3 regions of the Pantoea rwandensis genome follow, and region 2 is predicted to be linked to each of the others. Evidence: predicted binding sites of a transcription regulator. Region 2 holds the regulator's gene; each other region holds the start of a gene.
What was found. The regulator ArgR, encoded in region 2, controls arginine synthesis, uptake and breakdown. The targets are predictions, from matches to a motif close to ANTGAATAAAAATACANT.
Positions count from the first base shown of each region.

Region 1: a site for ArgR is predicted at 6,183-6,200, ahead of argF (ornithine carbamoyltransferase). Genes of this name have one in related genera too.
Region 3: a site for ArgR is predicted at 3,533-3,550, ahead of argC (N-acetyl-gamma-glutamyl-phosphate reductase). Genes of this name have one in related genera too.

Region 1 is NZ_CP009454.1:4,148,971-4,156,926, forward strand. It holds gene pepA (leucyl aminopeptidase) at 1-632, shown strand, start outside; gene LH22_RS19035 (DNA polymerase III subunit chi) at 903-1,364, shown strand; gene LH22_RS19040 (valine--tRNA ligase) at 1,367-4,222, shown strand; gene LH22_RS19045 (GNAT family N-acetyltransferase) at 4,286-4,792, shown strand; gene miaE (tRNA isopentenyl-2-thiomethyl-A-37 hydroxylase MiaE) at 4,818-5,579, opposite strand; gene rraB (ribonuclease E inhibitor RraB) at 5,639-6,061, opposite strand; gene argF (ornithine carbamoyltransferase) at 6,225-7,232, shown strand; gene pyrB (aspartate carbamoyltransferase) at 7,465-7,956, shown strand, end outside.
Region 2 is NZ_CP009454.1:960,746-968,701, reverse strand. It holds gene asd (archaetidylserine decarboxylase) at 1-626, shown strand, start outside; gene mscM (miniconductance mechanosensitive channel MscM) at 641-3,976, shown strand; gene mdh (malate dehydrogenase) at 4,023-4,958, opposite strand; gene argR (transcriptional regulator ArgR) at 5,379-5,849, shown strand; gene yhcN (peroxide/acid stress response protein YhcN) at 6,340-6,603, shown strand; gene LH22_RS04415 (YdgH/BhsA/McbA-like domain containing protein) at 6,694-6,960, shown strand; gene yhcN (peroxide/acid stress response protein YhcN) at 7,067-7,333, shown strand; gene LH22_RS04405 (barstar family protein) at 7,393-7,662, opposite strand; gene LH22_RS04400 (NAD-dependent succinate-semialdehyde dehydrogenase) at 7,694-7,956, opposite strand, start outside.
Region 3 is NZ_CP009454.1:665,727-673,682, reverse strand. It holds gene argH (argininosuccinate lyase) at 1-324, opposite strand, end outside; gene LH22_RS02980 (argininosuccinate synthase) at 401-1,618, opposite strand; gene argB (acetylglutamate kinase) at 1,634-2,407, opposite strand; gene argC (N-acetyl-gamma-glutamyl-phosphate reductase) at 2,423-3,427, opposite strand; gene argE (acetylornithine deacetylase) at 3,597-4,745, shown strand; gene ppc (phosphoenolpyruvate carboxylase) at 4,992-7,643, shown strand; gene metF (methylenetetrahydrofolate reductase) at 7,875-7,956, opposite strand, start outside.

The DNA.
Region 1 (7,956 bases), 1.1 Mb from region 2:
TGTGCGGCGCGGCGTCCGTGTACGGCGTGATGCGCATGGTGGCGGAACTCAATCTGCCATTGAACGTCGTCGGCGTACTGGTGGGTTGTGAGAACATGCCGGATGGTCGTTCGATGCGTCCAGGCGATGTGCTGACCACCATGTCGGGCCAAACCGTTGAAGTGCTGAATACCGATGCGGAAGGCCGTCTGGTGCTGTGCGATGCGCTGACTTACGTTGAGCGCTTCGAGCCAGAAGTGGTGATTGACGTCGCGACCCTGACCGGTGCCTGCGTGATTGCGCTGGGCCATCACGTCAGTGGTTTGATGTCGAACCATAATCCGCTGGCGCACGAGCTGATCAGCGCCTCAGAACAAGCAGGTGACCGCGCGTGGCGTCTGCCGATGGCGGATGAGTATCAGGAGCAGCTGGAATCCAATTTTGCCGATATGGCAAACATTGGCGGCCGTCCCGGCGGTGCCATCACGGCAGCCTGTTTCCTGGCGCGTTTTGCGCGTAAGTTTAACTGGGCGCACCTGGACATCGCGGGTACCGCATGGCGTTCTGGCAAGGCCAAAGGTGCCACCGGCCGCCCGGTTCCGCTGCTGTCGCAGTTCCTGTTGAACCGCGCGGGTCTGAACGGCGACGATTAAAGCCGCGAAAAAATATACACAAATAATCCGAGGTGCAGGAAGGCGGCAAATGAGCGACAAATCGACTTGTCGATTTTAACAGCGCTTACGCTGGCCCGCAGGGTGAACCTCCTTCGGGAGGTTCATAGTCCCGATGAGCTTACTCAAGTCAGTGATTCGGGTGAGCGAGAGCAGCCAACGCATCTGCACCTTGAAGTATGAAGTGTATAGACGTATCAACTCATGGGGCGCAAAATGCGCCCCACTGTCATTAATGGAAATAAGCTTGCCATGAAAAACGCCACTTTCTATGTGATGGAGTCAGAAAGCGCCAGTGACGGCCTGAGCGCCATCGAAGCACTGGTGTGCGATCTGGCCGAAACACGCTGGCGTGACGGCAAACGCATTCTGATTGCCTGCGAGAATGAAGAGCAGGCCAATCGTCTGGATGAAGCGCTCTGGCAGCGCCCCGCCAACGCCTTTGTGCCACACAATCTGGCGGGTGAAGGCCCACGCTACGGTGCCCCGGTTGAGCTGGCCTGGCCGCAACGACGCGGCAGTTCACCGCGTGACCTGCTGATCAGCCTGCTACCACAGTTCGCAGATTTTGCTACTGGTTTCCATGAAGTGATAGACTTTGTTCCTTACGAAGAATCCCTAAAACAACTGGCGCGCGATCGCTACAAAACGTATCGCAGCGTTGGTTTCCAATTGAATACGGCGACGCCACCTCCGCCGCAAACGACAGTGTAGAAATGGAAAAGACATATAACCCGCAAGATATCGAGCAGCCGCTCTACGAGCACTGGGAACAGCAGGGCTACTTCAAACCGAATGGCGACACCAGCCAGGAAAGCTTTTGCATCATGATCCCGCCGCCGAACGTCACCGGCAGCTTGCATATGGGTCACGCTTTCCAGCAGACCATCATGGATACCATGATTCGCTACCAGCGTATGCAGGGTAAAAACACCCTGTGGCAGGCGGGTACTGACCACGCCGGTATCGCGACTCAAATGGTGGTGGAGCGCAAGATCGCCGCTGAAGAGGGCAAAACTCGCCAGGATTACGGTCGTGATGCCTTCATCGATAAAATCTGGCAGTGGAAAGCAGAGTCCGGCGGCACCATCACCCGCCAAATGCGTCGCCTCGGTAACTCCGTGGATTGGGAGCGTGAGCGCTTCACCATGGATGAAGGCCTGTCGAATGCGGTACGTGAAGTCTTCGTGCGCCTGTATAAAGAGAACCTGATTTACCGTGGCAAACGCCTGGTGAACTGGGATCCAAAACTGCGTACCGCTATCTCCGATCTGGAAGTGGAAAACCGTGAGAGCAAAGGCTCCATGTGGCATATCCGCTACCCGCTGGCCGATGGCGTGAAAACCGCAGAAGGCAAAGATTACCTGGTGGTCGCCACCACTCGTCCGGAAACCCTGCTGGGCGATACCGGCGTGGCGGTGAATCCGGAAGATCCACGTTACAAAGATCTGATCGGCAAAGAGCTGATCCTGCCGCTGGTGAACCGTCGTATTCCTATCGTGGGTGACGATCACGCCGATATGGAAAAAGGCACCGGCTGCGTGAAGATCACCCCAGCGCATGACTTCAATGACTACGAAGTGGGTCGTCGTCACAAGCTGCCAATGATCAACATCCTGACCTTTGATGGCGATATCCGCGAGCGTGCGGAAGTGTTCGACACCAACGGTGAAGTCAGCGACGAATGCGCCGATGAGATCCCAGCGCAGTTCCAGAAAATGGAGCGTTTCGCTGCGCGCAAAGCCATGGTGGCTGCGATTGATGAGCTCGGCCTGTTGGACGAAATCAAACCACACGATCTGACTGTGCCTTACGGCGACCGTGGCGGCGTGGTGATCGAGCCAATGCTGACCGACCAATGGTATGTGCGCACTGCCCCGCTGGCAAAAGTTGCGGTGGAAGCGGTCGAAAACGGCGACATCCAGTTCGTGCCTAAGCAGTACGAAAACATGTACTTCTCATGGATGCGCGACATTCAGGATTGGTGCATCTCCCGTCAGCTGTGGTGGGGACATCGCATCCCGGCCTGGTATGACAACGACGGCAACGTCTATGTTGGTCGTACTGAAGCCGAAGTGCGTCAGGAAAATAACCTGGCAGACGTTGTGGTGCTTCGCCAGGACGACGACGTGCTGGATACCTGGTTCTCATCAGGTCTGTGGACCTTCTCGACCCTTGGCTGGCCAGAGAATACCGAAGCGCTGCGTACCTTCCACCCAACCAGCGTGCTGGTGAGCGGCTTCGACATCATCTTCTTCTGGATTGCGCGCATGATCATGCTGACCATGCACTTCATCAAAGACGAAGACGGCAAGCCTCAGGTGCCGTTCAAAACCGTGTATATGACCGGTTTGATCCGTGATGAAGAAGGCCAGAAGATGTCCAAGTCGAAAGGCAACGTCATCGATCCACTGGATATGATCGACGGCATTTCGCTGGAAGATCTGCTGGAGAAACGCACCGGTAACATGATGCAGCCGCAGCTGGCTGAGAAGATCCGCAAACGTACCGAGAAGCAGTTCCCGGACGGCATTGTGGCTTCCGGCACCGATGCCCTGCGCTTTACCCTTGCTGCACTGGCCTCAACCGGCCGTGACATCAACTGGGATATGAAGCGTCTTGAAGGCTATCGCAACTTCTGTAACAAGCTGTGGAACGCCAGCCGTTTCGTGCTGATGAACACCGAAGAGCATGATTGCGGCCAGAACGGCGGCGAACTGAAGCTGTCACTGGCGGATCGCTGGATTCTGACCGAATTCAACAGCACCGTGAAAGCCTATCGTGAGGCGCTTGACAGCTATCGCTTTGATATCGCTGCCAACATCCTGTACGACTTCACCTGGAACCAGTTCTGTGACTGGTATCTGGAGCTGACCAAGCCGGTAATGACCAACGGCAGCGAAGCGGAACTGCGCGGCACGCGTAATACGCTGGTCACCGTGCTGGAAGCGGTGCTGCGCCTGGCGCATCCGATCATTCCTTACATCACCGAAACCATCTGGCAGCGTGTGAAAGGTTTGAAGAACATCGATCACGATACCATCATGCTGCAGCCGTTCCCGCAGTTTGACGCGGCGAAAGAAGATGCCGAAGCCAAAGCGGATATCGAGTGGATCAAGCAGGCGATCGTGGCCGTGCGTAACATCCGTGCGGAGATGAACATCGCTCCGGGTAAACCGCTGGATGTGCTGCTGCGTGACTGCTCGCCAACCGCGCAGCGTCGTGTGGATGAGAACCGTAGCTTCCTGTCGCGCCTGGCGCGTCTGGAAAGCCTGACCATCCTGCCTGCGGGCGAGAAAGGTCCGGTCTCAGTCACCAAGATCGTCGAAGGCGCTGAGTTACTGATCCCGATGGCGGATCTGGTCAACAAAGAAGCCGAGCTGGATCGTCTGGCGAAAGAGCTCACCAAGCTGGATGTCGAGATTGAGAAAATCCAGATCAAACTGGCGAACGAAGGCTTTGTGGCACGCGCACCGGAAGCGGTCGTGGCCAAAGAGCGCGAGCGCATTGTTGAGCTGGAACAATCAAAAGCAAAACTGATTGAACAGCAGGGCGTGATTGCGGCATTGTAAGCGCATCAGTCCAACTGCTTAATCCAGGCCGGGCACTGCCCGGCTTTTTTACACCGGAAGAAAATGATGACCACCGCTACGCCACTGAATTTACAGGTGCGCCCGATTGTTGCGGCCGATAATCCGCTGATTGCCCAGGTGATCCGTGATGTGTCCGCAGAGTTTGGCCTGACCGCAGATAAAGGCTACACCGTGTCCGATCCAAATCTGGATCGCTTGTTCGAGTTGTACAGCGAAGCCAACAGCGCTTACTGGATTGTCGAGCATGAAGGTCTCGTCGTGGGCGGCGGTGGCGTGGCACCGCTGGCGTGTAGCGCGCCGGATATTTGTGAACTGCAGAAGATGTACTTCCTGCCTCAAGTGCGCGGTTTAGGGCTGGCGCGTGCGCTGGCTTTGCGGGCGATGGAGTATGCGCGTCAGCAGGGCTTCCGCCGCTGCTACCTGGAAACCACCGGTACCCTCACCCGCGCGATTAAGCTGTATGAGTCATTGGGCTTTGAGCTGATTGACAGCGCCATGGGTTGTACCGGGCACGGCGATTGTGAAGTGCGGATGCTAAAGGTGTTGTGATGAGTGCGCATGACTGCGCACTCGTTTAAAATGCGGGCACACCGCTATGAAAACGCAATTCACCATCTGGCTCGCTGATTAAGCGCGCCTCGGCGGCACCAAAGGCCTGCACGCGCGGGGCAATATCCTTCGCTGAAATTTGTTCCGCCAGCTTCAGGTAGTCCTGATAGTGGCGCGCTTCAGAACGCAGCAGTGAGATATAGAACTTCTGCAGTTGATCATCCAGATACGGCGCCAGGCTGGCGAAACGTTCGCAGGATCGCGCTTCAATGTAGGCTCCGCAAATCAACTTATCCACCAGCGCATCCGGTTCAAAGGTGCTGATTTCGCGTATCAATCCTTTGGCATAACGGCTGGCAGTGATTTTACGGTACGGCAAACCCCGCGACTGCATAATCTCCCACACCTGATAGAAGTGATGTAGCTCTTCTTTGATCAGCAGAATCATCATCTCGACTAAGTCATCCGCCCATGGCAGTTCATTACGCACGATGATGCTCTTGGTCAGATTCTTATGCGCATTGATAAAGTTGCTGTCCGGCTCATCGCGATAGATGAAATCTTCATAGGGTTTGAGCCACGCCAGAATGGCATCGCCACTCGGCTTATCGGCCACATATCGACGAATAATAAACACCGCGGTTTGAGCCGCTTTCAGCTCGCACACCATGTGGTCGGTCAGCAACAGCGTCAGGTTTTCTGGCTTGCGTGCCTCATCAATCCACGCTTGTGGCGTGCGGCAGTGCAGGAATTCATAGATGGGTTCTAACAGTGGAGCGTAATTCATCGGCGTTCTTTATTCTGGCGGGGAATGAGAGTTGGGCGACGAACGCCGCCCATCAAAACTTAGTGACGCACACCGTCGTCTTCTTCGTCGTCGATGAAGTCGCCATCGTCGTCTTCATCTTCCGCGTCCGGGTCTTCGAAATAAGTGCCCCAGCCGTCGTAATCGACGTTGAATTTGCCGGCCAGATTCACCAGTTGCTCAACCTGCGCATCAATCAGCTCTGGCTTTAATGCGCCTTCGCTCAGGATGTCCACGCACATTACGGTGCCGCCCTCTTCCAGCTCCAGCTCTTCCGGCTCGCTCACTTCAAAGCCCAGTTTGAAAGCCTCAACCGCCACTTTCTCCAGTGAGTCGAAGTTGTTGCAAGAGAGGTGATGCTCGATAGTGTAAAGCGCATCCGGATCGCTGCCGTCTTCCAGCAACTCTTCAATGATCAGGCGGGTTTCTTCGCGCTGTTCTTCCAGCAATGCTTCATATGCCATGTGCGTGTCCTCAAAATGTTCGACGTGAATGCAATTATTTTCCCACACTGCCTCGCGCGCCACTACACAAAACAGAAAGTTTCTTAACGCCGGGGTTGAAAATGCATATTCATACGGTTAGATTGAATTTTAATTCATTATTAGTCCCTATCTGGAGCGCTGTATGAGTCAGCTGTATTCGAGACACTTCCTGAGATTGCTGGATTTCACCCCCGCTGAAATCGCCGACCTGCTAAGTCTGGCAGGTGAATTAAAACACGCTAAGAAAAATGCCCAGGAAACGCAGTACCTGAAAGGCAAGAATATCGCGCTCATCTTCGAAAAAGACTCGACCCGTACCCGATGCTCTTTCGAAGTTGCCGCATACGATCAGGGCGCTAACGTCACCTATCTCGGCCCAAGCGGCAGCCAAATCGGCCATAAAGAGTCAATGAAAGATACTGCGCGCGTCCTTGGCCGCATGTATGACGGCATTCAGTATCGTGGCTTCGGTCAGGAACTGGTGGAAACGCTGGCGGAATTTGCCGGTGTGCCGGTGTGGAACGGCCTGACCACGGAATTCCACCCGACGCAGTTGCTGGCAGATTTGCTCACCATGCAAGAACATCTGCCAGGTAAACCATTAAGCGACATGACGTTGGTGTATGTGGGTGACGCACACAACAACATGGGCAACAGCATGCTGGAAGCGGCGGCACTGGTGGGTCTGGACCTGCGCCTGGTGGCACCGAAGGGTTGCTGGCCGGAAGAGCAGTTGGTTGAACAGTGTCGCGTTGCCGCACAGAAAACCGGTGGCAAAATCACCCTGACCGAAGACATTGGCGAAGGCGTGCAAGGTGCGGATTTCATCTACACTGATGTGTGGGTGTCGATGGGTGAAGCGAAATCAGTATGGGAAGAGCGTATCGCCCTGCTGCGTCCGTATCAGGTCAACAGCGCCATGCTGGCACTGACCGGCAATCCGCAGGTGAAATTCCTGCACTGCCTGCCCGCCTTCCATGATGATCAAACCACGCTGGGCCGTCAGATGGCTGAACAGTATGGTCTGAAAGACGGCATGGAAGTGAGTAATGAGGTGTTTGAATCGGCGCACAGCATCGTTTTCGATCAGGCCGAAAACCGCATGCATACCATCAAAGCGGTGATGGTCGCCACGCTGGGTAATAAGTAAAGCAAACGTTTACCTTGCGGCGATTTCTGCTTGATGCAAATCAGTGAATGCGTATAATGCGCCACAATTTGCCGGAGGAAACATGCAACAGCGCAGCGCACAATTTGCCGCTCTACCCCGCCTGACCACAGGCGATGCAGCTGTTTCTTTCCGTCAACCATTGATCGTAAAAAAAGCCCCTTAAGCAGGGGCTTTTTTTTGTCCGCAATCCGGCAGCGCAGAGGAGAACGCTATGGCCAACCCGCTATATCGCAAGCACATTATTTCCATTAACGATCTCAACCGCGAAGAGCTGGAGTTGGTGTTACACACCGCTGCCCAGCTAAAGGCTCATCCCCAGCCGGAACTGCTGAAGCATAACGTGATTGCCAGCTGCTTCTTTGAAGCTTCAACACGTACCCGTTTGTCGTTTGAAACCGCCATGCATCGCCTCGGCGCTTCGGTGGTGGGCTTCGCCGACGGCAGCAACACCTCGCTGGGTAAGAAAGGCGAAACGCTGGCCGACACCATTTCGGTGATCAGCACTTATGTCGATGCGATTGTGATGCGTCACCCACAGGAAGGCGCCGCGCGTCTGGCGACCGAATTCTCCAGCGGCATTCCTATTCTCAATGCCGGTGACGGTGCCAACCAGCACCCGACGCAAACCCTGCTCGATCTCTTCACCATCCGTGAAACCCAAAGCCGCCTGGATAATCTCAACGTGGCGATGGTCGGTGACCTG
Region 2 (7,956 bases):
GCGCGGTGAGCCAGTTAGGCCGCATCGAAGGCGATCAGATCTTCCAGGCGAAAGGCCATTACTATTCGTTGCAGGCCTTGCTGGCCGGTAACGACGATCTGGCGGAAAAGTTCGTCGATGGCGAGTTCATCACCACCTATCTCGCACCGCGCGATTATCACCGTGTGCACATGCCCTGCAACGGCATTCTGCGCGAAATGATTTATGTGCCGGGCGACCTTTACTCCGTCAACCCGCTGACAGCACGTAACATCCCGAACCTGTTTGCACGCAATGAACGTGTGATCTGCGTCTTCGATACCGATCATGGCCCGATGGTGCAGATCCTGGTGGGAGCGACTATTGTGGGCAGCATCGAAACCGTGTGGGCGGGCACCATTACGCCACCACGTGAAGGGGTGATTAAACGTTGGCGTTATCCTTCAGCCGATCATGACGGCGCTGTTGTGCTGTTGAAAGGTCAGGAAATGGGGCGTTTCAAACTCGGTTCGACAGTGATTAACTTGTTCGCACCGGGCCGCGTCAAGCTGGCGGAAAGTCTCGAAGCCGAGAGTAAAACCCGTCTTGGCCAACCGCTGGCGATTGCCCTGCCGCAGCCCGGCGAAAGCGCCCCGCTCGCTGAATAACCGGAACCTATCCCGTGCGCGTTTTTCTCTCTCTGCTGCTGAGCCTGGTGCTCAGCAGTTCTGTATTGGCAGCCACCGTTCCTCCTGCGAGTCAGCTGAAGCAGGAACTGGATGCGGCCAAATCCGCCAAAGCCTCTCCCGCTCAAGCCGAGCAAGTTCAGGCGATTGAAGCGGCGATCAATTTCCTCTCTGAGCGTGATGAATCGCTTGAGCGTGCCAAACAGTATCAGCAGGTGATTGATGATTTCCCACGGCTGGCACGTGAACTGCGTCAGCAGATTGCCACGCTGACCGACAGCAGTAAAACGGTGCGCACCAACATGAGCAGCGCCGAGCTGGATCAGGAAATCCTGCAAATCAGCAGCCAGCTGCTGGAAGAAGGCCGTCAGGCGCAGCAAGAGCAGGACCGCGCACGTGAGATCAGCGATTCACTTTCACAGTTACCGCAGCAGCAGACTGACGCGCGCCGGGCGATGACCGAAAGCGATCGCCGTGCTCAGGGCTTTTCTGCGGCCGCTACGCCGCTGGCTCAGGCGCAGATATATGCCCGACTGGCCGAGAATGCCGCCAATAAAGCGCGCGTGGATGAGTTAGAACTGGCACAGCTCTCCGCCAATAATCGCCAGGAGCTGGCGCGTATGCGGGCGGAGGTGCATCAGCGCAAAGTGACGCAGCTGGATAACTATCTGCAGTCGCTGCGCAATCAACTGAATAACCAGCGTCAGCGAGAAGCGGAACTGGCGCTCGAACGCACTGAACAGCTGGCGGAAAACAGTGGCGATTTACCGGCTTCGATCAGCGATCAATTCCGCGTCAACCGTGAGCTATCAGCCGACCTGAATGCGCAGGCCCAACGTATGGATTTGGTCGCTTCGCAGCAACGTCTGGCCACCAACCAAACGCTACAGGTGCGCCAGGCTCTCAGCACGCTGCGCGAACAATCACAATGGCTGGGCGCCTCGAATCTGCTGGGTGAAGCCTTGCGTGCGCAAGTCGCCAGATTGCCGGATATGCCGAAGTCGCAGCAGATCGACAGCGAGATGGGCCAGCTGCGTGTACAACGACTGCATTATGAAGATTTGCTGGAGCGGCAAAAGGATCTGCGCAAAGAGAAGCAGGATGACGGCACGCCGTTCACCAGCGAGCAAACCCGTATTCTTGATGCCCAGTTGAAAACCCAGCGCGAGCTGCTCAATTCACTGATCTCCGGCTGCGATACACTGATTCTGGAAATCACCAAGCTGAAGGTGTCGAACACGCAGTTGCAGGACGCCCTGGGTGAAGTGAAGGAAGCCACCCACCGTTATCTGTTCTGGACGGCGGATGTCAGCGCCATCGACCTGAAGTATCCGATTGACGTGGCGCGTGACTTAACCCGCCTGCTGTCGCTGGATACCTTAGGGCAACTCGGTAAAGCGCTGGCGATGATGTTTACCAGCAAAGAAACCGTGATGCCAATCATCTGCGCAGTGCTGTTGGTGGGCTTCAGCATCAGCTCGCGCCGTCATTACAATGCCTTTATGGCGCGTTCCGCCAGCAAAGTGGGCAAAGTGACCCAGGACCGCTTTAGCCTGACATTGCGCACCGTGTTCTGGTCGATTCTGGTCGCCGTGCCGCTGCCGGTATTGTGGGCCGCGCTGGGCTTTGGTTTGCAGCACGCCTGGCCTTATCCGTTTGCCGTTGCGATTGGAGATGGCATCACCGCCACGCTGCCGCTGCTGTGGGCCTTTATGATCAGTGCTGCTTTTGCGCGTCATGATGGGCTATTTGTGGTGCACTTCCGCTGGCCGCAGGCGCGGGTAGCGCGTGCTATGCGTTACTACTCTCTGACGGTTGGCCTGATTGTGCCGCTGATCATGCTGCTGATTGCCTTTGCCAATCTGGACGATCCGCAGTTCTCCGGCACGCTCGGTCGCCTGTGCTTCATTTTGATTTGCGGTGCGTTAAGTATTGTCACCGTCAGCCTCAAACGTGCAGGCATTCCGCTGTATCTGGATAAAGAGGGCAACGGCGACAACTTCGTTAACCGCATTCTGTGGAACCTGATGATTGCCATCCCGCTGGTGGCGGCGTTGGCTTCCTGCATCGGCTATCTGGCAACGGCGCAGGCCCTGCTGGCACGCCTGGAAACCTCGGTAGGCATTTGGTTCTTCCTGCTGGTGATTTACCACATTATTCGCCGCTGGATGCTGATCCAACGTCGCCGCATCGCCTTTGATCGCGCCCGCCAACGCCGTGCCGATATGCTGGCGAACCGTGCGCGCAGCGAAGAAGAGAAAGATCAACAAACGCCCGCCAACGCCGATACCATCGAAATTGAAGAGCCGAGCCTGGATTTAGATGAGATCAGCGCGCAGTCATTGCGTTTGGTGCGCTCCATTCTGACGTTGATTGCGCTGGTATCGGTGATTGTGCTGTGGTCGGAAATTCACTCGGCCTTTAGCTTCCTCGATAATATCCCGCTATGGGATGCCAGCACCACGGTGCAGGGCGTGGAGAGCGTGCAGCCGATAACGCTGGGTGCGGTGCTGATTGCCATCCTGGTGTTCATTATTACCACCCAGCTGGTGCGCAACATGCCTGCCCTGCTGGAATTGGCACTGCTGCAACACATCAGCCTGACGCCCGGCACCGGTTACGCTATTACCACCCTGACCAAATACGTACTGATGTTGATTGGCGGGTTAGTCGGCTTCTCGATTATTGGTGTTGAGTGGGCAAAACTGCAGTGGCTGGTGGCGGCATTAGGTCTGGGACTGGGCTTTGGTATGCAGGAGATCTTCGCCAACTTTATTTCTGGTCTGATTATCCTGTTCGAAAAGCCAATTCGTATCGGCGATACCGTTACCATTCGCGATCTGACCGGCAGCATTACCCGCATCAATACCCGCGCTACGACGATTACCGATTGGGACCGTAAAGAGATCATTGTGCCGAACAAGGCCTTTATCACTGAGCAGTTCGTTAACTGGTCGTTGTCGGATTCTGTCACGCGTGTGGTGCTGACCATTCCGGCTCCGGCTCATGTTAACAGTGATGAAGTCACCAACATTCTCAAGCAGGCGGCCGAGCGCTGTACCTATGTGCTGGATATGCCCGCGCCGGATGTGTTCCTGGTGGATTTACAGCAAGGCATTCAGCTGTTTGAATTGCGTGTGCACGCGGCTGAGATGGGCCACCGCATGCCGCTGCGTCATGAGTTGCATCAGTTGATTCTGCGCGGCTTTGAAGAGCACGGCATTGAGATGCCGTTCCCACCATTCCAGGTGCGTATGGAAACGCTGGGGCGTAAAACACCGGCCAGCAATGGCTCACCGTCCAGCCAGACCTTTAAATCTGGCGGCTTATAAATGACAACGCCCGGCAATCACCGGGCGTTGTTTTTTCTGCTGAGCGTTACTTCACAAACTCTTCGCCCTGCGCGATATCTTTCTTCAGCGTTTCCAGCATACCGTTAAGCGCCTGCTGTTCGAACGCACTCAAAGAACCCAACGGGCGACGTTCCACGATACCGTTCTTGCCGATAAGCAGCGGCTGAGAGAAGAAGCGCGCATACTCACCATCCCCTTCAACATAAGCGCATTCGACCACGTTTGCTTCGCCCTGCAGCGCACGCACCAGTGAGAGACCAAAGCGCGCAGCAGCCTGCCCCATGGATAAGGTCGCCGATCCACCACCAGCTTTCGCTTCCACCACTTCGGTGCCGGCGTTTTGAATACGCTTAGTGAGGTCAGCCACTTCCTGTTCGCTGAAGCTGATGCCTTTAACCTGCGACAGCAGCGGCAAAATTGTCACGCCTGAGTGCCCCCCCACCACCGGGACCTCGATCTCGGTAGGCTGCTTGCCTTTCAACGCGGCAACAAAGGTGTTGGCGCGGATAATGTCGAGGGTTGAGACACCAAACAGGCGGTTCTTGTCATACACGCCGGCTTTCTTCAACACTTCAGCCGCAATCGCCACCGTGGTGTTAACCGGATTAGTGATCACGCCAATCAGCGCTTTCGGCGCGGTGCTGGCAACCTGCTCGATCAGGTTACGCACAATGCCCGCGTTAACGTTAAACAAGTCGGCGCGATCCATGCCGGGTTTACGTGCCACACCCGCAGAAATCAGCACAATATCGGCGCCCTGCAGCGCAGGTGTCGCGTCTTCGCCACTGAACCCTTCCACCTTCACTGAGGTAGGAATATGGCTGAGATCAACCGCCACCCCGGGCGTGACCGGGGCGATATCATAAAGTGAGAGAGCGGAACCTGCGGGTAATTGAGTCTTGAGCAGCAGTGCGAGCGCCTGGCCAATACCACCGGCTGCACCGAGAACGGCAACTTTCATCCTGAACTCCTTATGAAGGTGGGGCAGAGATATGCCGAAAATCCATCAGGTTACGAGTTTAATCAACTTCTCAGGCGATAGCGACAAACCTGTCGCGCAATAACATGACGCCGCAATCGGCTCCCGAGACATCTCCACTTCAGAAGTCGCCTGAATGATACAATCGCAGCCAGAAGACAATGGACGGCAATGATCATCGATATAGTTGTTACCACTTCAATACTATAACAACATTGCAACCTTCGCTTTGCGCGTCAGCCCGCGATTTTGGCGCAACACAAAACTCTGCTATGATGCCTGTCCGCAGTTGATTAGCGCGATTCTCTCACTACGCTTATTGCATAAAAATTCATCTAAATGCATAATAATTTATCTGCCGCTGGCCTGTTGCCTGCTGCACCCCTCTTTTATTGGTAGCTTATGCGAAACCCATCAAAACAAGACGACTTGATCAAAGCGTTCAAAGCGTTATTAAAAGAAGAAAAATTCAGCTCTCAGGGCGAAATCGTACAGGCGCTGCAGGAAGACGGCTTCGAGAACATCAATCAGTCAAAAGTTTCTCGTATGCTGACCAAGTTTGGTGCCGTACGCACCCGCAATGCCAAAATGGAAATGGTTTATTGTTTGCCAGCCGAACTGGGCGTGCCGACCACCACCAGCCCATTGAAGAATCTGGTGCTGGATATCGATTACAATGATGCCTTAGTGGTGATTCACACCAGCCCGGGTGCTGCGCAGCTGATTGCACGCCTGCTGGATTCACTCGGTAAAGCGGAAGGCATTCTCGGGACTATCGCGGGGGATGACACCATCTTTATTACCCCTGCACGTAGCTTCTCCGTAAAACAGCTGCACGATGCCGTACTGGTTTTATTCGAACAGGAACTATAAAACCCTGGTCTTAACCGGCAGATCATCTGCCGGTAACATCCTTCCTGATGACCCGTTACCCGCCACGCTTGTTACAAAATCCTTTTTTAATAATAAGTTATCGATATAGCTGCCGGTTCTGCATCCGCCGAAATATTGGTACGACCTTTTCCCCTGCTTAACCATTCGCGCTATTTTACACTGATTTACATATTGTGCTCAGTGGTTATAGCTTCTTATGGCGTATCAGCCAGCGGGATCAACCATGATCTTTCGCACGAAAAGATAATTTGATGCAGATCATTGTTTTTACGAATAAATAACAGTCAATGGTTAATGATTGACCGGTTTTAATAACTTCCAGTTCTAAAAAGGTGCCATAAGGATAAAGAATAACAACCAAACATTATTAGCCAGATATTAATTTCATGGGTTATTAGATCTATACTTGTTTTCGTGATGCAAATCACACGAAAGAAAAAGATAAAAACAGAAGACGAGGAAAAATACCATGAACGTTAAAACTACTATCGCAACCCTGAGTGTTCTATCTGCCCTGTCATTTGGTGCTTTTGCAGCAGATTCTATCAATGCCCAACAGGCAGCGAATTTGCAACCTGCCGGCACCATTAGTGTGAGCGGCGTGGGCGGTTCTCCGATGGATATCCATGAGCAGCTGAATGCTAAAGCCGATCAGGAAGGTGCTAAAGCCTACCGTGTGATCGAAGCGAATACCGGCGACAGCTATCACGCCACCGCTGAGCTTTATAAATAAGTTGACTGAACAAGACGCAGTGTGAACGGCGACCCGTTTGAGACGCATTTGCCTCTCAGGTTGCCAAACCCCATTTCAGGAGAGTGAATCATGAAAACCAAATTAGCTATCGCCATCGTAGGTCTGGCTTCCGTATTGTCCTTCGGTGCCAGTGCCGCCAGCCTGGTTTCTAACGAACAAGCCGAGCAACTACAACCGCTGAATCAAACCATCAGCGTGAGCGGTGTTGACGGTGATCAGACCAACGTCCGTCAGGAACTGTCGCAGAAAGCCGATGCTCAGGGTGCCAGCCATTACCGCATCATTGAGAATAACCGTGGCGACACCTTCCACGTGACTGCAGAACTGTACAAATAAGAATACATCGAACGTCGGGCGCCTGAACGGCGCCAGACAATTGATCGACGACCCGCCTCACCCACTTTTTGCCGCAGGTTGTTGATTACAACGAGGAGAAAAAATCATGAAAATCAAAGCAACCATCGCAGCCGCCAGCCTTCTTTCCCTGTTTGCCTTTGGTGCATCAGCAGCACAACTGGTAACTGATGAGCAGGCGCAAAATCTGCAACCTACCGGCAGCACTATCACCATCAGCGGTACCGGCGGTTCGCCAATGGATTATCGTTCTGAGCTTTCTCAGAAAGCCGATGCACAAGGTGCCAGTGCTTATAAAGTGATTGAAGCGAAAACCGGCGACAGCTATCACGTGACCGCCGAGCTGTATAAATAATTCCTCGTCAATTCTGACGAACCCTTTGGCCCCGCTCGCCGGGGCCCTTTTTCGGCTTGTCACTTCACATTAAAGCGGAGCTGGCCTTCCAGCTCCTCTTCTGCTTCATCAAACAGCAGGATTAATGCGCCATACCGGCGTTTCTGCCCTGTCCCCAGATTCACAAACTCAATTTCCAGCGGCAACGGCAACTGCTCCCCAAGTATCGCATCCCAGAGATCGTCAAGATCGCTGATGGCCAGATCCGCCAGCGCAAAACGATCGCTGAACTGGCGATAGAAATGGGCTTGATCGACGATTTCGTCAAAATCAAAACGCTCGGTTCTCATCGTGATTCCCTCTTGCAGGCAGGGCCGCCCGTCAGGCAAGCCCACCAATATGCAGCGCTTTCACTTCCAGGTACTCTTCCATTCCCAGCACCGATCCTTCACGTCCCAAACCGGACTCTTTTACACCGCCAAACGGTGCCAGTTCGGTGGATACGGCACACTCATTAATGCCAATCATCCCGGCCTCCAGCGCCGCCGAGACGCGGAACACCCGTTGCAGATTTTGCGTGTAGAAATAGGCGGCTAATCCGTATTCCGTGTTATTGGCGCGCTGAATGACATCGGCTTCATCAT
Region 3 (7,956 bases), 300 kb from region 2:
GCTACGGCCGGTGTGCAGTTTTTTGCCCAGGGCACCCACTTTGTCGATCAGCTTGCCCTCGACCCAGCTATGGATATCTTCGGCATCGCTTTGCAGAATCTGTTCTGGATTGGCGCGCACTTCTGCCAGCAGTTCATTCAATGCGACGTCCAGTTGCTGCTGCTCTTCGTTGCTCAGCACATTGACGGTCACCAGCGCTTTTGACCACGCTATCGAACCGGTGATGTCCTGCTCCGCCAGACGATAGTCAAAACGCAGTGAGTCATTAAACTGTTTGAACCGTTGATCTGCTGCCTGCGAAAAACGTCCGCCCCAAAGTGCCATCTCTCATACTCCTGAATTCTGTTAAAGAAAGGGCGGCCCGAAGCCGCCCTTGCAAAATGTGTTATCTGCTGCGGTATTACTTCTTCTGCTCGTTCAGTGCACGAATGCGTGAAGAGAGAGAGAACAGACGGATGAAGCCGCCCGCGTGGCTGTGATCGTACACTTCGTCTTCGCCGAAGGTGGCGAACTCTTCAGAGTACAGGCTGTTCGCCGAGGTTTTCTGAATCGCAGTGGCGTGGCCTTTATACAGCTGCAGGACCACTTCGCCATTCACCTCTTCTGCCAGGGATTCGGCAGCAGCCTGGATAGATTTACGCAGCGGCGCAAACCAGCGGCCATCGTAAACCACGTATGACATTTCGTGGCCCAGCTGCTCACGCCATTTGAAGCTATCACGATCCAGTACCAGCTGCTCAACCGCACGCAGCGCGTTGACCATAATGGTGCCGCCAGGGGTTTCATAGCAGCCACGAGATTTGATACCGACCAGACGGTTTTCCACGATGTCGATACGACCCACACCGTGTTTTGCGCCCAGCACGTTCAGTTTTTCCAGACACTGGAACGGGCTCAGCTTCTCGCCATTTACCGCCACCACACGACCTTTCTCAACGGTCACGGTGACGTTCTCTGGCTGATCTGGCGCTTCCAGTGGATCAACGGTCCACACCCAGCAATCTTTGTTCGGTGCATTCGCTGGGCTTTCCAGCACGCCACCTTCAGTAGAGATGTGCCACGCGTTCTCATCACGGCTGTAGATTTTTTCCAGTGATGCCGTAGTTGGGATGTTACGCACTTTCAGGTAATCCAGCAGCGCTTCACGTGAACGCAGATCCCACTCACGCCATGGCGCAACCACTTTCAGCTGTGGTGCCAGTGCGGTATAGGTGGTTTCGAAACGCACCTGGTCATTACCTTTACCGGTCGCACCGTGGCACAGCGCATCTGCACCCACTTTCAGCGCCAGTTCAACCTGCGCTTTCGCGATGATAGGACGAGCCATTGAGGTGCCCAGCAGGTAAGTGCCTTCGTACAGCGCACCGGTTTGCAGCACGGGATAAACGTATTCACTGATGAACTCTTCACGCAGGTCAGCAACGTGACACTCCGATGCACCAGACTGCAGCGCCTTCTTCTCAACGCCTTCCAGATCGGCTGGGTCCTGGCCAATGTTGGCCACGAATGCCACCACTTCACAACCGCCGTAATTCTCTTTCAACCATGGAATGATGGCCGAAGTATCCAGACCGCCAGAATAGGCCAGAACGATTTTTTTGATGTTTTGCGTGCTCATGTCTTAAATCCTTGATTATGCGAGAATCCGGGTGCCAATCGACACGCCGTTGAAAAGGGTTGGCAGCTGTTCAGCATGGCGCCAGCTGGCGATATCAACCGGACGACCTAAAGTACGTGCGGCATCGAGTGCCGCGTTCACTTTAACGATCATGCCATCAGTAATAATGCCCTGATCGATCAGCTGCTGTGCTTTCTCGGCCGTCATCTCTTCGATGCGTTGACCTTTGCCATCGAGAATACCGCTGACATCTGAAAGCAGTACTAAATCAGCACCAATGGTCGCAGCCAGCGCGGTCGCCGCCTGGTCAGCGTTGACGTTCATCAGATCGCCGCCGTCAGTAATACCGATGGAGCTGATCACCGGCATATAGCCCGCGCTCAACAAGGTATTTACCAGCGCTGGATTACCTGGCGTCGCGTTGCCCACATGGCCTAGTTCCTCGTCGAACTGCGCCACGTTCACCAGCCCCGCATCACCGAGGCATAAGCCAACGGCACCAATGCCATACTTCTTCGCCCAGGCCAGCAAGGTCTTGTTCGCTGTACCCGCCAGGGCACCAGTAATAATGTCAATCTGATCGGCTGGCGTCACGCGCAAACCGTTCTTCTTTTTCACTGGCAGAGCGAGCTTCTTCATCAGCTCGTCAACCAGGCAGCCGCCGCCGTGCACAATGATCAGCGGACGCTGATGTTCATTGCGGTAGGCCAGCAGCGCATCAAACAAGCGGGCCAGCGCTTCTTCGCTATCCAGCAGCACGCCGCCCAGTTTAATGATTAATGGATTCATGGCAGTTTCCGTCCGTTAAATCAGTGACAGCGTTTCGGGGAAGCCGAAACGAATGTTTAAGCATTGAACCGCCTGCGAAGAGGCGCCTTTCAACAGGTTATCTTCGGCAGCCACCACAATCAGATGTTCGCCTTGCATGGCAAAACCGATATCGCAGAACGGTAAACCGACGACTGCTTTCAGCGCCGGCACACCTTTTTCATACACGCGAACCAAGGGTTTGTCGTGATACGCCTTATGGAAGGCAACTGCCACATCCTGCTGCGTCACGCCTGCTTTCAGGCGGCAGGTGGTGGTCGAAAGAATTCCGCGCGGGAAGCTGCCCAGATGCGGGGTGAAGATCACGGGCGTACCGAGGTGTGCCACGATCTCAGGATGATGACGATGGTTGAACAAGCCATACGGCTGCAGGCTCACTTCGCAGAAGCTGGTGCCGACGTTGGCTTTACGCCCTGCCCCGCTCACACCACTGGTAGCATTGATCACCGGCCATTGTGCATCGTTAAGCAGTCCCGCTTCGACCAGTGGTTTTAACGACAGCTGCGCCGCCGTGGGATAACAACCGGGTACCGCCACCAGCTGCGCATCTTTGATTTTATCATGCTGCCATTCGGCCAGGCCGTATACGGCTTTATCCAGCCAATCCTGATGCTGATGGCTGAAACCATAATATTGAGTATAGAAAGCATCATCGTTGACACGGAACGCACCGGAAAGGTCGAACACCACACAGCCTGCTTTGAGGAATTCGGGTGCCAGATCGTGGCTGACTTCATGCGCGGTCGCGAGGAACACCACATCGACTTTGTCTGCCCACTCGGAAGCCTCACTCAGCGGCTGCAGCGGCAAATCGACAATGCCTTTCAGCTGCGGATGCAGATCGGAGAGTAATTTTCCGGCGTCCGGGCTTTGCGCTGAAACCGCCAAAGCGGTTATGTTCATATGCGGATGGCGATTCAGGTAAGTGGCAAGCTCTACGCCAGCATAACCACTGGCACCAACGATCAGCGTATTCAACATCAGGCTGTAACCCTTTTTACAGTCACTCATTCCGGGTCGCGGCTTTGCCCCGTTGCCCACGATGCCGTTTGCAGATGATTTTACTCTTCACTTGCAAGCGACGTTATTGTATTTTTATTCACTATTAATGCATGAATATTGATACATCCTAACCCAAGGACCGTCAACAGTGAAGACAAAATTACCACCTTTTATCGAACTCTACCGCCAGCTGATTGCCACACCATCGATCAGCGCCACCGACAGCGCGCTGGATCAGAGCAATGAAACTTTAATCAATTTGCTGGCGGGCTGGTTCCGCGATTTAGGCTTCAGTGTTGAAGTCCAGCCAGTCCCGGGGACGCGTCATAAATTCAACATGCTGGCACGCAGCGGCTTGGGTGCGGGTGGCCTGCTGCTGGCCGGTCATACGGACACCGTTCCGTATGATGATGGCCGCTGGACGCGCGATCCTTTCACCCTGACCGAGCACGACAACAAGCTGTACGGTTTGGGTACCGCAGATATGAAAGGTTTCTTTGCTTTTATTCTGGATGCGCTGCGTGACGTTGACGTGACCAAACTGAGCAAGCCACTGTACATCCTCGCCACCGCCGATGAAGAAACCACCATGGCCGGTGCAAAGTACTTTTCCGAATCCACTCAGCTGCGTCCGGATTGCGCCATCATTGGTGAGCCGACCTCACTGAAGCCAGTGCGCGCGCACAAAGGCCATCTGTCGAACGTGATTCGTATTCAGGGTCAGTCAGGCCACTCCAGCGATCCTTCACGCGGTGTGAACGCCATTGAGCTGATGCACGAATCCATTACCCAGCTGATGCAACTGCGCAATACCCTGAAAAATCGCTATAACCACGATGGATTTGCGATTCCTTATCCGACCATGAACTTTGGTCACATTCACGGTGGCGATGCTGCAAACCGTATCTGCGCCTGCTGCGAATTGCACATGGATATTCGCCCGCTACCGGGCTTAACTCTAAGCGATCTGGATGGCTTGCTGAATGAAGCACTGGCGCCGGTAAGCGAACGCTGGCCGGGGCGTTTGACCGTGGGCGAACTGCATCCGCCGATCCCTGGCTACGAATGCCCTGCCGATCATGAGCTGGTAAAAGTGGTGGAGAAACTGCTGGGTGTGCCGACTGAAGTGGTGAACTATTGCACCGAAGCGCCATTTATCCAGCAATTGTGTCCAACGCTGGTTTTAGGCCCGGGATCGATCAATCAGGCCCACCAGCCAGATGAATTTATCGATACCGCATTTATTAAGCCAACTCATGCGCTTATCACGCAGATTGTTCAGCATTTTTGTCACTGATTAACAATAGATGGGGCAATTCACTGTTAAAACAGTAAATTGCCCGGTCATTGTTCGGGATTTGATAATAAGAATAACTTATCTCGCTTCCCCTCAAGTTAATTCTATGAATTTTCGGTAGTTAGCAGCGAATTATCGTCAATTTAAGTCAATTGACGAACAGGAAGAACCGTGGCTAGATAAAAGACGATGTTATGCCCGTTGGGTGTAAGGGTACTTTCAAGACGATAAGGGTGTCAGGGTCAAATGAACGAACAATATTCCGCAATGCGAAGTAATGTCAGTATGCTCGGCAAACTGCTCGGGGATACGATAAAGGATGCACTGGGAGAGAACATCCTCGATAGGGTGGAAACTATCCGCAAACTCTCTAAGTCCTCCCGCGCAGGCAATGACACCGATCGTAAGGAACTGCTGAACACGCTGCAAAATCTCTCTAACGACGAGCTGCTGCCCGTCGCGCGTGCGTTTAGCCAGTTCCTCAACCTGACCAACGTGGCAGAGCAGTATCAGACCATTTCCCGCAGCGGCGATGGCGCGAACAATCCTGAAATCCTGAAGAAGACCTTTGAGCGTCTGAAGCAGCAAAACGACATCAGCGAAAGTTCGATTCGCCAGGCGATTGAAGAACTGTCACTGGAGCTGGTGCTGACCGCTCACCCAACGGAGATCACCCGCCGTACGCTGATTCACATGCTGGGTGAAGTGAATAGCTGCCTGCAGCAACTCGACCACAGCGATCTCTCCGATTACGAGCGCACGCAAGTCATGCGTCGCCTGCGTCAATTGGTCGCACAAGCCTGGCATACCGATGAAATCCGTAAGTACCGCCCAACCCCGATTGATGAAGCCAAATGGGGCTTTGCCGTGGTCGAAAATAGCCTGTGGCAAGGCGTACCGGCATTCCTGCGCGAGCTGAACGAGCAAGTTGAAGAGACCTTCGGCATTAAACTGCCGGTGGATTTCGTGCCAATTAAATTCACCTCGTGGATGGGTGGCGATCGCGACGGTAACCCGAACGTCACCGCGCCTATCACACGCCATGCGATGCAGCTGAGCCGCTGGAAAGCCGCCGATCTGTTCCTGCGCGACGTGGGCGTGCTGATTTCTGAACTGTCGATGTCCGAATGCAGCGATGAAGTGCGTGAGCTGTGCGGCGATCCGGAAGCGCTGGAACCGTACCGCATGATTCTGAAGCGCATCCGTGGCCAGCTGATGACCACGCAAGCTTATTTAGGCCGTCGTTTGAAAGGCGAGCGCCTGCCGCGCCCTGCCGATCTACTGGTATCAAACGATCAACTGTGGCAACCGCTGTTCGCCATCTATCAATCTCTGCAACAGTGCGGCATGGGCATCATCGCGAATGGCCAGTTGCTGGATACGCTGCGTCGCGTGAAGTGCTTTGGCGTGCCGCTGGTGCGTATTGATATCCGTCAGGAGAGCACCCGCCACACCGAAGCGATTGCGGAAGTGACGCGCTATCTGGGGCTGGGTGACTACGAAAGCTGGTCAGAAGCCGACAAGCAGGCGTTCCTGATCCGTGAACTGAACTCCAAACGTCCGCTGCTGCCGCATCAATGGGAGCCGGGCGACAACACGCGCGAAGTGCTGGATACCTGTAAAGTGGTGGCAGAAGCGCCACAAGGCTCTATCGCCTCTTACGTGATTTCGATGGCGAAAACGCCGTCGGACGTGCTGGCGGTGCATTTGCTGCTGAAAGAAGCCGGCATTCCTTACGCGATGCCAGTAGCGCCACTGTTCGAAACCCTCGACGATTTGAACAACGCCAATGACGTGATGACACAACTGCTGAATATCGATTGGTATCGTGGCTTCATCAACGGCAAACAGATGGTGATGATTGGTTATTCCGACTCGGCGAAAGATGCCGGCGTGATGGCCGCCAGTTGGGCACAGTACGAAGCACAGGATGCGCTGATCAAGACCTGTGAGAAAGCTGGCATCACCCTGACGCTGTTCCATGGACGTGGCGGTTCAATCGGTCGTGGCGGCGCACCTGCGCACGCAGCACTGCTGTCGCAACCGCCGGGCAGCCTCAAAGGCGGCCTGCGCGTGACCGAACAGGGCGAGATGATTCGCTTCAAATATGGTTTGCCAGAAGTCACTATCGCTAGCCTGTCGCTGTATACCGGTGCGATTCTGGAAGCCAACCTGATGCCACCGCCAGAGCCTAAGCGCGAGTGGAAAGAGATCATGAACGGTTTGTCAGCCCATTCCTGCGCCATGTATCGCGGCTATGTGCGTGAAAACCCGGACTTCGTACCGTACTTCCGCTCGGCCACGCCAGAGCAAGAGCTGGGTAAACTGCCACTCGGTTCACGTCCGGCGAAGCGTCGTCCTACCGGCGGCGTGGAATCACTGCGTGCGATTCCGTGGATCTTCGCCTGGACGCAGAACCGTTTGATGCTGCCAGCCTGGCTGGGTGCTGGTGCGGCGCTGCAAAAGGCGATGGATGAAGGCCATCAGGATCAGCTGGAAGCGATGTGTAGCCAGTGGCCGTTCTTCGCCACCCGTCTTGGCATGCTGGAGATGGTGTTCTCGAAAGCCGATCTGTGGCTGGCGGAATACTACGATCAGCGTCTGGTGGATAAATCACTGTGGCCGCTGGGTCTGCAGTTGCGCGATCAGCTGGCTGCGGATATTAAAGCCGTGCTGACCATCGCCAACGATGCGCACCTGATGGCTGACCAGCCGTGGATCGCCGAGTCTATCGCGCTGCGTAACGTTTATACCGATCCGCTCAACGTATTGCAGGCTGAACTGCTGCATCGTGCACGTGCGCAGGAAGCGCGTGGTGATGCGCCAGATGCGCGTGTTGAACAAGCGCTGATGGTGACGATTGCCGGTGTGGCAGCGGGTATGCGTAATACCGGCTAGTTGCGGTATGCGCTAATCATGAAGGGGCCAATCTGGCCCTTTTTTTTGGGCGGTGCGCGTCGCGGGAAGAGGCGGTAATTACGTAAAGTCGCTGTCTCGTCCCTGATCGCTCGGCGTGCGCCATCCATGGCGCCCAACGCTTTACTCAATTTGCCGCCTCTTCCCGCTGGGTAACATGGTGCAAATAAGAAAGAGGGCGCATTGGCCCCCTCATAATTCAATTTAAGAAAATCAGGCCGTTAAGGTTGGACGCACACCCAGCGTATGACAGATAGCGTAGCTTAGCTCTGCGCGGTTCAGCGTATAGAAGTGG